3 regions of the Paenibacillus sp. JNUCC 35 genome follow, and region 3 is predicted to be linked to each of the others. Evidence: riboswitches for the same ligand, from Rfam matches in the RefSeq annotation. Region 3 holds a riboswitch; each other region holds the start of a gene.
The links. A riboswitch is a leader RNA that binds a small molecule or an ion and turns the genes downstream of it on or off. The one in region 3 is predicted to bind cobalamin.
Positions count from the first base shown of each region.

Region 1: it holds a riboswitch for cobalamin, as region 3 does, so the genes downstream of both, AC2TF6_RS23580 (ABC transporter substrate-binding protein) here and nrdI (class Ib ribonucleoside-diphosphate reductase assembly flavoprotein NrdI) in region 3, are expected to answer to the same signal.
Region 2: it holds a riboswitch for cobalamin, as region 3 does, so the genes downstream of both, metE (5-methyltetrahydropteroyltriglutamate--homocysteine S-methyltransferase) here and nrdI (class Ib ribonucleoside-diphosphate reductase assembly flavoprotein NrdI) in region 3, are expected to answer to the same signal.

Region 1 covers NZ_CM177771.1:5,215,603-5,219,880, reverse strand. Annotated here, with positions in the region: gene AC2TF6_RS23595 (aminotransferase class I/II-fold pyridoxal phosphate-dependent enzyme) at 1-327, shown strand, start outside; gene AC2TF6_RS23590 (aspartyl-phosphate phosphatase Spo0E family protein) at 397-657, shown strand; gene AC2TF6_RS23585 (hypothetical protein) at 712-1,287, shown strand; cobalamin riboswitch at 1,415-1,619, shown strand; gene AC2TF6_RS23580 (ABC transporter substrate-binding protein) at 1,798-2,805, shown strand; gene AC2TF6_RS23575 (FecCD family ABC transporter permease) at 2,806-3,843, shown strand; gene AC2TF6_RS23570 (ABC transporter ATP-binding protein) at 3,843-4,278, shown strand, end outside.
Region 2 covers NZ_CM177771.1:3,252,604-3,256,881, forward strand. Annotated here, with positions in the region: gene AC2TF6_RS14765 (YolD-like family protein) at 1-92, opposite strand, end outside; gene metE (5-methyltetrahydropteroyltriglutamate--homocysteine S-methyltransferase) at 314-2,611, opposite strand; cobalamin riboswitch at 2,798-2,989, opposite strand; gene AC2TF6_RS14775 (arylamine N-acetyltransferase family protein) at 3,040-3,825, opposite strand; gene AC2TF6_RS14780 (ATP-binding protein) at 4,090-4,278, shown strand, end outside.
Region 3 covers NZ_CM177771.1:876,355-880,632, forward strand. Annotated here, with positions in the region: gene nrdE (class 1b ribonucleoside-diphosphate reductase subunit alpha) at 1-1,761, opposite strand, end outside; gene nrdI (class Ib ribonucleoside-diphosphate reductase assembly flavoprotein NrdI) at 1,748-2,107, opposite strand; cobalamin riboswitch at 2,398-2,593, opposite strand; gene AC2TF6_RS04020 (hypothetical protein) at 2,889-3,299, opposite strand; gene AC2TF6_RS04025 (aldolase catalytic domain-containing protein) at 3,589-4,278, opposite strand, start outside.

The DNA of each region.
Region 1 (4,278 bases), 1.9 Mb from region 3:
GCGCTCCGCAACGGACTGGAGGAGAAGGACCGGATGATCGAGTCCTATAACCAGCGCAGACGCCTGGTCGTTCAAGGCTTCCGGCAGATCGGTCTCGACTGCCATGAGCCTCAGGGAGCGTTCTACGCGTTCCCTTCCATCGCTTCGACGGGCCTCAGCTCGGAAGAGTTCGCTCAGCGGCTTCTGACCGAAGCGAAGGTGGCGGCCGTTCCGGGACAGGTGTTCGGCAACGGCGGCGAAGGCTTCGTCCGCTGCTCCTATGCGACTTCCGTTTCACAGCTGAACGAGGCTTTGGACCGTATTGGGTCTTTTGTGAAAAAATTGTAAAGACTTGTCCAAAAAATAGTTTTCAGAATCGGAAAAAACTGATATCTTTAGGGTAAAGGAGGGATATGTATGGCTTATTTAGAATATCGTCTGGCCGACAACTCGGGTTGGTACAGCCATGACGTTTCCGATCAACGCTGGTTATCCAAACGACCTGCCAAATTAGCCTCCCTCTTTCACCTGGAAGAAGAAATTCAGTTTATGCGGCACAGACTGGAACAGATGGTTCAGTCCGGTGAGGCTATGACTTCCGAGTCCGTAATTGAAATGAGTACGCTTCTTGATCATAAGATTAACGAATATATGAATCTAGTCCAGAAGAGCCGGTAAATGCCGGCTTTTTTGCAGCGTTTGCACAGGCTATCAGGCAACGGAGGGATTACGATGACACAGAAACGCTGGTTTTCGGCTGCTGTACTGCTTCTATTATTCACCGTCTTGGTTTCCGGGTGCGGGAAGGCCCAGCCCAAAGCGGATGTTTCCATCTTTATGATGGCCCGTGACGGTATACCGGTCGATGCCGCTTTTAAGCTTGAGAATTCGTTGAAAGCGCTTGTGGGGGACAAGCCGTCCATCTATTTGAATACGTCCCCGCTTTTTTCCAATGAGAAGATGATCGTCGAAATGGGATACGGCAATCACGGTATTCTGATCATCCCCGAAGAACAGTTTAAGATTTATGCGGCCGAAGGGGCATTTTTACCGCTGGAAGAGCATTTCAAGCAGGAGGACTATCCGGAGGGCGTACTCGAGGCGACGATTGAACCTGCCGGGAAGAAAAAGAATCCGCCCGAAGCGCCCAAGAAGGAGACGCACCTGTACGGCATTCCGCTCCAGTATTCCAAGTGGATGAAGGATAACGGCGTGGAGGGCAAAGGGCTCGTTGCTTTCATGGCGGTGAACAGCCGCAATCCCGAGCAGTCGTTCGAGGTGCTCAAAAAGATCGCCGCCAAATCCTGACGCGACGGCCTTGGCGCCGCCACGACTTTATGGCCCGTGCGAGGAACTGCAAGCGGTGCGGTGACTAAAGTCCTTGTCTTTCCGGCGCCGCTTGGCCTATAATGGGGGATGAACTTGAAGGCCCAACCTCATACGTTTACCGTCAGGTCCCGAAGCGGCGTCTCCAGCGGAGCCGAAGCCCAGGGTGAAAAGGGAAGCCGGTGCAAATCCGGCACGGTCCCGCCACTGTAATACGGAGATCGTCTTACGATGTCACTGTCCGCGCGCGGATGGGAAGGCAAGACGGTCAGCCATCCGTAAGTCAGGAGACCTGCCTGCCGGTTTGCAGCACAATATCCTTCGAGGAGAGGATCGCGCGAAACCGGAAAGGACGTCCGACTGACGGCCGTTTCACCTCGTGATTCCGAAAGTTATCCCCTCTATCTCCGGATAGAGGGGATTTTTTGTTGACATGCGCGAACATCGTGGGACAACCTCAAGTCAAACTAAATCAGCAAGGGAGTAGAGAACATGAACAACGATCGAAGAACCGCTAGGGGTTTTAAATACGCCCTGCTGCTGCTTGTTTTGACGATGGCCGTCGGCCTGGCAGCCTGCGGCAAGCAAAGCACGGATAACGGGACGGCGGGCTCGGCCTCTCCGGCGGCAAGCACGGCTCCGCAAACGAGCGCGAAGAAAACGCAGTATCCTTTGAAAGTAACCGATGCGACAGGCAAGGAATTTACGTTCGAGAAAGCGCCCGGTAAAATCGTGTCGGTTTCGCCGGCGGAGACGGAAGCTCTTTTTGCGATCGGTCTGGGCGATACAATCGTCGGCGTGTCCGATTTTGACGATTATCCGGCGGAAGCGAAAACGAAGCCGAAAATGGGCGGAATTACGCAGCCTAACCAGGAATCGGTTATCGCGTCGGGAGCCGACATTGTTTTCACAGGCGTTTCGATGAAAAAAGAATCGGTTGAAAAGCTGCGCGCCATGGGTATCAACGTGTTCAAGGTGGAGCCTAAGACGCTTGACGACGTCATGAAAAATATTCAGCTCTACGGCCAGATTACCGACCATCAGGAACAGGCGGAAAAAGTCGTCGCAAAAATGAAAGAAGACCGTCAGAAAGTTACGGATGCTGTAAAAACCGTAGCGGCGGACAAGAAGAAAAAAGTCTACATCGAATTCTCCCCGGGCTGGACAGTCGGCAAGGGCGAATTTATGGATGAGCTGATCACGCTGGCGGGCGGTGTCAATGTCGCTTCCGACATTACGGGCTGGAAGCAGATCAGCGAGGAGAAAATCATCCAGCAGAACCCGGACGTTATTTTATTCGCCAAAGACGTGGTGGATGACAAAACGAAGAAAAATCTTGAAGAACTCATTCGCGGACGCAGCGGGTGGAACGAAATCAATGCCGTTAAAAACAACCAGGTGATCGGTCTCGACCAGAATACGCTGACCCGTCCGGGACCGCGTCTGACAGAGGGACTCCTGCAAATGGCTAAAGCCATCTATCCGGACTTGGTGAAATAAATGAAACCTAAATGGGGACTTTGGGGAGGAGTAGGAGTTTTACTCCTTCTTCTTTCTATTGTGCTGAGTCTTTCGCTGGGCTCGGCCCATCTGCCGGTGAGTCAGATCGCTTCGATTCTGGGGAGCAAGCTGCCTTGGATCGGAGACCGAATCACGCCGGACTGGCCCGTATCCTCAGAGCAGATTATTATGAAGGTAAGGCTGCCGCGCGTGATGCTGGCCATCCTTGTCGGGGCCTCCCTTTCGGTAGCGGGAGCCGCTTTTCAAGGCGTCCTGCGCAATCCGCTTGCGGACCCGTATACGCTTGGGGTCAGCAGCGGAACGAGCGTCGGCGCGGCGTTCGTCATTTACTTCGGTCTGCAGACGACGTTTTTCGGTACGTGGACGATACCGGTCGTCGGGTTTGCCACAGGAGCCGTTTCGCTTTGGATCGTTCTACGACTGGCCCGGACTGACGGCAAAATCCGTATGGAGACGCTGCTGCTTTCCGGTGTCGTGATGCAGGCGTTTCTCGGCTCCGTGGTTTCTTTTCTCGTGTCGATGTCCAAGCAGGTCGTCAATGAAATCATTTTCTGGCTGATGGGCAGCCTCGCTATGAAAGGCTGGTCGTACACAACCGTTCTCCTTCCGTATTTCCTCGTTACTTTCGTTGTGCTTTACAGCTATGCGCGGACACTCAACCTGCTGGCGCTCGGGGAACGTCAAGCCGCCCATCTGGGTATCCATGTCGAGCGGACGAAATTGATCGTGCTGATCACCGCTACACTGGTGACGGCTGCCGCCGTTTCCGTATCCGGCGTCATCGGGTTTGTCGGGCTGATCGTGCCTCATCTGATCCGTCTGATCGCGGGACCGGATTACCGGCTGATCGTGCCGCTTTCCGCCGTTGGCGGAGCCATCTACGTCCTTTGGGCCGACACGCTGGCCCGGACGCTTCTAAGCCCGACAGAGATTCCGCTCGGCGTAATCACCGCGTTTCTGGGTGCGCCGTTCTTCGCTTATCTGCTGCGCAAACAGAAGAAATGGGGGAGAAGCTGATGGAACCGATCATCGAAGTGCAGGGTGCTGGAAAAAGTTTCGGCGGAACCCGCGTGCTCAAAGATATCCGTTTCGAGGTGAAGCCCGGCGAATTTTTCGGCATCATCGGGCCCAACGGGAGCGGCAAATCGACTCTGCTGAGGCTTATCTCCGGCGTAGACCCCCTTACGAAAGGCCGTATTCTTCTCCAGGGGAGGGAAGTCGCGGACTACGCCCGCAAGGAGCTGGCACGCTGGCTTGCCGTGCTTCAGCAGGATGCGCTGCCTCCGCTCGGTTTCACCGTCCGTGAGGTGGTCGAAATGGGCCGGTTCCCTTTCCAGAACTGGCTCGGGGAAGATCGGGAGGACGCCGCTGCGCTTATCGACCGGATTATGCGGCGGCTCGATCTGGAGCCGTTGGCCGACCGGACGGTCGAGAACTTGAGCGGAGGGCAGA
Region 2 (4,278 bases), 2.4 Mb from region 3:
GAATCCTCGTCCTTGGCTTCTACCAGCCGGTTACCGAGTTCTTCCAGCTCGAACTCATCCCGGGTCGGACGTTTTACTTTTGCCTTTGCCATTATACCTCCTGAATGACGGTCTTACCTTCTGCCGTTTATCTTTCTATCTTACCATGTTTATGGGTTTCTTCCAACGGTTTGGAAACTCACGTTCCTATTTTCTTCTCGCGCTAATGTAAAAAAAAGCCCCCGCCCGGTTTGCACCGGACGAAGGCTCGGATTGTTGGACGGCTTATGTTTATCGGTCCGTAAGCATCTGCAGCCAACCTTGATCTGCTCGGTTAAGCTTGAGAAACGGCCATCGTTTCCCGGCACTGTTTGGCGGCCGCAACCATGTTGCGCAGGGCTGCCGCGGTTTCCTCGCTGCCTCGCGTTTTGAGCCCGCAATCGGGATTGATCCAGAAGAGCTGCGGGTCGAGTACGCGCAGCGCACGCTCGATCATGCTTACCATCTCTTCGACGGAAGGGACCCTTGGACTGTGAATGTCATAGACACCGAGCCCGATTCCCTTTTCGTACGTGTGCTGTTCGAAGCTTTCGATCAGCTCGCCGTGGCTGCGGGAAGTTTCGATGGATATGACGTCGGCATCCATATCGCGGATAGACCCGATCATGTCGTGGAATTCGCAGTAGCACATATGGGTATGAATTTGCGTCGTGGCCCGCACATTCGCCGTTGTGCTGCGGAAAGCGTTGACCGCCCAATCGAGATAAGCCCGGTGCTCATCTTTCTTAAGAGGAAGGCCTTCACGGACAGCGGGTTCGTCGATTTGGATCATTTCGATTCCCGCTTCTTCGAGTGCTTGCACTTCTTTCTCCAGCGCGAGCGAAATCTGGTAGGCGACCACGTCTCTGGACAGATCGTCCCGGACGAATGACCAGTTAAGAATCGTAACCGGTCCGGTCAGCATCCCTTTGACGGGACGTGTCGTGAGCGACTGGGCATAGACGGTTTCCTCGACGGTCATCGGCTGCGTAAAAGCCACATCGCCGTAAATGACCGGCGGTTTCACACAGCGCGAGCCGTAGGACTGCACCCAGCCGTTGCGCGTGAAGGCGAAGCCGTCCAATTTTTCGCCGAAAAATTCCACCATGTCCGTCCGTTCGAATTCCCCGTGAACGAGGACGTCCAGATCCAGCTCCTCCTGAAGCTTGATCCATTTATCGATCTCGCTCCGGATAAACGCTTTATACTGCTCGTCCGTCCATTCCGCTTTTCTCCATTTGGACCGCGCCTGTCTGACTTCCGCTGTCTGCGGGAAGCTTCCGATCGTCGTCGTCGGGAGAAATGGCAGCTGCCACTTCTCGCGCTGAAGGGCCCGTCGCTCGCCGAAGTCCGCGCCGCGTGCCGCCGGCACCTTTTGAAGCTGCAGGGCGGCCGCCTGAACGGCTTTGTTCCCGCGAGCTTCGGAAGACCGGAGGGCGGCAAGCGCTTTTTCGTTCCGCTGAAGCGCTTCGGCGGTGTCCGCCGTTTGGGATACCGCCGCCTTGGACAGCAGGACGATTTCCTCCAGCTTCTCGTCGGCGAAGGCAAGAGCGTCTCTCAGCACCGGATCGAGCTTATCTTCGTGGACGGTGGACACCGGCACATGCAGAAGGCTGCAAGATGGCTGGACGATCACCCGCTCCTCGGGAACCACGGCTAAAATGTCGTGAAGCGTACTCAGCTTCTCCTTCAGATCGGAACGCCAAATATTCCGGCCGTCCACGATACCCGCTCCTAAAATTTTGCCTTCAGGAAATCCTTCGCTCTTCAGAAGCTTCAGCGTTTTCTCACCGCCGTGTACGAAATCAAGCCCGATCCCGCTTACGGGCAGCCGTACAACCCTACTGTAATGTTCCACGGATTCGAAGTAGGTCTGGAGCATAATTTTCAGTTTCGGTGCTGCCTCTGCCAGCGCTTTGTAGATCGCTTCAATCCGTTCCATATCCTCGGCGGATAAGTTTGTCGAAAGCACCGGTTCGTCCACCTGCACCCATTCGGCGCCTTCCCGTTCCAGCTCTCGCAGCACTTGGCCGTACAGTGGAAGCAGCCGGTCGATCCAAGCATCGGTTTCCGTCTCGGCGTACCCTTTGGACAATTTCAAAAACGTAAACAGTCCGAGCAGCACGGGCTTGCCCTGGATTCCGAGCGCTTCTTTAGCTTCGCGGTAAGCTTTGAGAGGCTTGTTCTCGACCAGTTCGGGCCTCGCGCCCTGGAGTTCCGGCACAATATAATGATAGTTGGTGTTAAACCATTTCGTCATTTCGCATGCGGCCGCCCCGTCCTCACCTCTAGCCATCGCATAGTAGGTGCCCGGAGATACTTCACCGCCCTCGTATTGAAACCGTTCCGGGACGATTCCGAACATGGCGGAAGTATCCAGCACGTGGTCGTATCCCGAAAAATCGTTGACCGCGATAAGCTCAATGCCCTTCTCCCGCTGAATGCGAAGATTTCCCAAACGGACCTCGGTCAGCTTGTCCGTCAGCTCCCGTTCCCCGATTTTACCGGCCCAGAAAGACTCCAGCGCCTTCTTCCATTCACGTCCCGCTCCGATCCTCGGGTACCCCAAACTGCTGCTTATCAATGCGTTCATGATCTTGACCTCCTGATAGTGGCTTGAATTGGATGTTTGCATAAGTTCCCTGCTTCAATTGCTTGTTTGTACGCGAAAAATAAGAAAAGGACGTCATTATCCCCGAAGCATGCAAGGATAAAGACGCCCTCTGTTTGTATAATCAGCGGCTCGTACTTTAACACCTCCCTATCTCCCGTAGGTAAAGCAGTGCTGTCAGAACAGGCAGGTCTCCTGGCTCCAGAATCATCATCTTCGGCTGCCTTCCCGGTCTAAGACCAGTGGCATAATCGCCTTGACTCCTCTGTTACAGTGGCGGGACCGCGCCGGTTTTTCACCGGACTTCCCTTTTAAGCTCCAGCTCCCGAGGGGCTGGGCACCTATTCCCAACATATTCAATTGGTTAACTTAGGAATGACTATACACAACGAAGCATATTTATGCAAGCTTTATTCCAGAGGAATGCCGAAATATTTAAGCAGAGCTTCCTTGTAGGCCGCGTCGTTATCAGGCACGAACGTGCGCACGCCTTCGGGCGTAAACAGCTTAAACTCCTTGCCGGAGACCGAATTGCGCCCCTCACGGGTCCGTACGGCTACCATCGCATCTTTCGTGAAAATGGAGTCCGGGCTGTGCTCGCACCAGAAGCTGGCCATGACAAAATCTTTGGGCAGCTGCGGCTCCTCGGTAAACGAGTAAATACGCCTCCAACTGCCGCGATGCTTCTCGATCAGCACCCAGCCGAATACGGGGTCCCGCTCCATGGCGTATAACTCCCCGCCCTGCCGCTGTTCCAGCTTCTCGGCAAGACGGACCGGTCTCCGGGGCACAATGCCCCCGACACCTACGTCGCATAAGTAGCTGACTCCTTCCGCCTCCACTTCCAATACGTGATGGCGGCGTTTGGGCGGCAGCTGCGTCTCGTCTCGCCAGAACCGGGCGACATAATCGGTCACGGGGTAACCGAGCTGGCGCAGCAGCCAGCCGAACAGGGCGTTCAGCTCGAAGCAGTAGCCGCCCCGCCGCCGCTCGACGATTTTGTGGCGCAGACGCTTTATGTCCAGAGACAGCGGAACACCGTTCAGGATATCCAGATTTTCATACGGAACGGTGTGCAGATGCTGCTCCTGCAGCAAAGCCAGCGCTTCATAACTGCCGTCCAGCGGCCCTTCGTAACCGATTCGGTTGAGGTAAGCCTCCACTTCAGGTTTCAAAGCTTCTCTATCCGTCCTCACAGGACACACTCCTTTGCGGCAGGTTCACAGACGATTAGTTGTTCCGGATTCCGCTCCAGCATTGGCTGGCTGACGAGAATTTTCAATCTCAGCACCTCCGGCTTATTCTTAAAGATTTCAACAACTTGGTGAAATATTCCTCCATGTTCACCAACTTTTGATGAGTTTCCGCTCAATTGGCATCATTATTTATTGCATTATCTGCCAGAGAACTCCATAATAGGAATCTGAGTTCTTTTTTCTTTTAGAAAGAGAGTGCGGCCCGTGAAAGATATCCTTGTCCATTTATTTATCATGACATTTCCCCCTCATATTTACCAGATTTTTATGCTTACGCGTTTTTACAAAAGAGAAAAAAAACGAAACCGATTTCTGATGGGAATCCTGATGGGGTTTTCCGGGATTTTCAGTATTAGCTATCCGGTTATGTATCTCGTTCCTGATTTTTATTGG
Region 3 (4,278 bases):
GCTCGAAGTGGCGTTTTGAACGTACGAGATGCTCTGCGTCGGCGCGATGGCCAGGCGGTAAGCATGGTACAGGCCGTGTTTCATGACTTGTTCTTTCAGGGCTTTCCAGTCTTCCGGCGAAGGAAGATTCATGCCCTCGAAGAGAGCTTTGACTTTATCGGATTCCGGACGGTAATCCTTCTCTTCGTACTTGGCGAAATAGGTGCCTTTCGCGTATTCGGAGCGTTCGAAATCGGCGAAAGTGACACCGCGGTCGCGTGCGATTTCCATGCTCTTCTCCAGCGAGTAGAAGTTGATGGCCATGAAGAAGGCACGCGCAAACTCTTTCGCTTCCGGGCTTTCGTAAGCGATCCGGTTTTTCGACAGATAGCCGTGCAAGTTCATCGCGCCGAGTCCGACGGAATGAAGCTCCTTGTTCGCTTTCACAACGCCCGGCGCGTTCGCGACCGTCGTGTTGTCGCTGACGGAAGTCAGCGCTTCGATGCCGCTGTGGACGGAATCGCGGATGCTTTTCGTTTCCATCACGTTCACGATGTTAAGCGACGCGAGGTTGCAGGAAATGTCCCGGCGGATAATATCGCCCTGGCCGTAATCGCCGATTTCCGTCGTCTCCTGGAGCTGGAAAATTTCCGTGCACAGGTTGGACATTTTCACTTTGCCGATGTCTTTCAGGGCATGTTCGCGGTTCGCGTTGGAACGGTTCATGATGTAAGGATAGCCGGATTCCAGCTGGATAACCGCAATTTTGGTCAGCATGTCGCGGGCGCTCATGACGACTTTTTTCTTCACGTTCGGGTTGGCGAGCAGCTCTTCGTACATGTCGTCGATATTCATATCGTCGAGGTGACGGCCGTACTCCTTGTAGACGGAGAACGGGGCGAACACGTGCAGCGGCTTGTTCTGCTCGGCCAGCTCGTAAAACTTCTGCGGCACGATCAGGCCGATGGAGAGCGTCTGGATGCGGGATTTCTCGTCCGCGTTAATCTTTTTGCAGTCGAGGAATTCGATGATGTCCCAGCCGAATACGGAGTAGTAGACCGCTCCGGAGCCCCGGCGCTGACCCATCTGGTCCGCATAGGAGAAGGCATCCTCCAGGAGCTTCATGACAGGCATGATGCCCTTGGCGGCGCCTTCGACGCCTTTGATCGGCTCGCCGCGTCCGCGCAGCTTGGACATGTTCACGGCTACGCCGCCGCCGATTTTGGACAGCTGCATGCAGGTGCCGATGACGTACTGAATGGAGTTCAGGGAGTCGTCCATCTCCAGCAGGAAGCAGGAGACCATTTCGCCCCGGCGGCTGCGTCCGGCGTTCAGGAACGTCGGCGTTGCCGGCTGGACGCGCTGCTCGATGATCGCCTTGGCGATCCGCTGGGCTTTGCCGATGTCGCCTTCACCCAGGTGAAGGGCGACGATGGCGGCACGGTCCTCGTACGATTCGAGGACTTGCTTTTTATCGTTGGTACGCAGGGCGTAATCTTTATAAAATTTCGAAGCGGCCATGTAGGACTGGAACTTAAAGCCGCTTTCGCGGATGGTTTCGTGGATGGCTTCGATCTGCTCCAGCGTGTAGTGTTCGTACACGTTCTCGTAGAAATCTTCGCCGATCAGATAATCGTAGCGTTCTTTGATGCTGCCGAAAGGAACGGTCTGCCCCTGCACTTCCTCAAGGAAGGCGTCCAGCGCTTCGCGGTCTTTCTCCAGACGGTAAAACCCGTCTTCCCCCGGTATCATAAGTTCGTTGTTCAGTTCAATATGCTTCAAGATGGCGCACCCCTTTATGGAATCGTTCCACGTCGCTAGACGTGCCGGAAAGTTCGAATTTGGCAAGCACCGGAACACCGTATGCCGATGAAATGCGGTCGGCGCTCAGGGCAAAGGATTGTCCCCAGTTCTGGTTGCCGCTTGCGGCTACACCGCGCAGAAGGGAAGAGTGATGTTTCAGAAAGTCCAGCACTTTGCCGGGAATTTGACCGAATCCGGTCGTATAGGTAACAAGGACGAACGGCTCCTGGATCGTCAAATCCTCTTCGATCCGTACGGCCTTCACATTCAGCTTGTTAATGAATCGTTGAACATTTCCCGTACGGGAATCGTAAACTACCAGCATGGAAGCATCTTCCTTTCCACTCTTTCAAAAATACGGGGCGCGCCGACCACGGGAAGTAGTCGGCGCGCCCGGATGAAAGCCGCTCCTTGTGTGACAAAGAGCGGCTCTAAATTCACAGTCAGCTTCCAGCCCTTTCGCGCGCCGCTGACGGCTCTGCAAAAAGGCTGGCTGAAGCCGCGCGTACAAGCCGGCTGCCCGGCTCCCCGCCCGAAGGCGGAAGAGGGGGACAGCCAGGCTAGGCGGCTGTATGTGAAAAACGTCCGGACACCTCCCTATCTCCCGTAGGTTCAGCGGTGTCTTTCAGACAGGCAGGTCTCCTGGCTCCAGGTTCATTGCGCCCCTCCGCGGCCTTCCCGACGGCATTCGTCAGTGGCGGTATGGGTGGGGCGCTCCCCGTTGACAGTGGCGGGACCGCGCCGGATTCTCACCGGACTTCCCTTTTGATTCCCGCCTAGTAGGCGGGAAACCTGTCCAATCCATATATAGTCTATATATAGTGAATATGTAGGTGATAGATATGAATTTACCTCAATATATTGTGGTTTGTCAACTGTGCGTAAGGACCCAACAAGGGGAGGAAAACCGAGATATAAGGCGAAAAAGGTGTGATAACCTGCCCATAAACGGGCGAGATTTTATTTCGGATTCTTTTTATTTCGACAAATTTTGCGGGCGGCGGAGGAACGTGCATCCAAGCTGATTTTCGATGTGCTGCGCGGGAGTTTGTTCATGCACGCACGAAAAAGGATCAAGCTCCTGACGAACGGAGCTTGATCCTTTTTTACAGGTTTAGATTCTTTTTGTCGTTTTTTTTATAGAGGATCATTAGTCCTGCAAGTATCCACTCGATCACATGCAAAGCGACAGACAGGGTAAGGGCGGATAAAAAATCCTTGATGTACACACCGGGAATCAGATGAGCAAAAACATAAATCAGAAGACAGTCCGCAATTATCGTAATGATTTGTCTGCTGTAAATAGAGGGAGGCCGTTTGAGTCCGTAGCGGATCAGTGCATGGATTAGAGGATGAATAAAAGTCTCGAAGAACAGGAAGCTCAGCAGGATGACCAGGGAGAAAGTGAAGAGATCCGCTTTGCCGGTAAAACTGATTAGGGTGCTGGTATGCTCAATGCCCCGGAAGAAGAGCATATATAAGAAAGCAAAACCGGTGACTGGCGCAAGGATAAGCAAAGAAAAGAGCGGGATCGCCCAAATTTTCGTCTTCCATGATGGTCTTGGCTCCTTATCCCGGAGTGACAAATAATTAAGCGCGCTGTTTCAAAAGCATCGTGTTTGGTTTTGGCAGACATGGTCTCACCCCAGTGGTTAATAAGATGGGGTTCTTTTCCATGGACCACTATACCAAACCGAAATTTTTAAGAAAATTAACGAAAGTTAACGGAGAGAGAAGGATTTCAAAATTCCCGGAGCCGGCAAAGCAAAAAGATCCCTTCCCGGAGGAAAGGATCTTTTAAGGTGATTAATTGTTGGCGATAGTTTCCGGCGTTGTCAGCTTGTCGTAGAACTCGACGTACTTGTCCTTGTCTGCGGTGTTGCGGACAGCCATGGCTACGCGCGGGTGTTCGTTGAGCGTTCCGGCGACCATGTATGGAATGATGTAGCCCCACTCCACTTTCTCGCGCATGGCGACCATGTGGCGTTCGATCAGGTCCAGGACGGGACGCACGTCGTAACGCGGGTTTTTCAGGTAGCTGACGAGCAGCTCGGTGGTGCAGTTGCCTGCCGCGCGGCCCATGCCGAAGACGGAGGTGTCGAGGAACTCGACGCCTTTCTCGGCACCGATTACGGTGTTGGAGAACGCGAGCTGCATATTGTTATGCATATGAAGGCCCAGTTTCTTCTCCGGAAGAAGACGCTGGAATTTATTGACCATATAGTCGATATCCTTATGATTCATGCTGCCGTACGAATCGACGACGTATACCACGTCGACCGGACTTTTGTTGATGAGCTCGAACGCTTCGTTGAGTTCGTTTTCCATCACGTGGGAGAGCGCCATGATGTTCAGCGTGGTTTCGTAACCCATGTCGTGGAACTTTTGTACCAGCTGCAGACCCTTGTCCACATCTTTGATATAAGAAGCTACGCGAATCAGATCCAGCTGGCTCTGCTCGCGGGGGAGAATGTCGTTCTCGTCGACGCGGCCGAT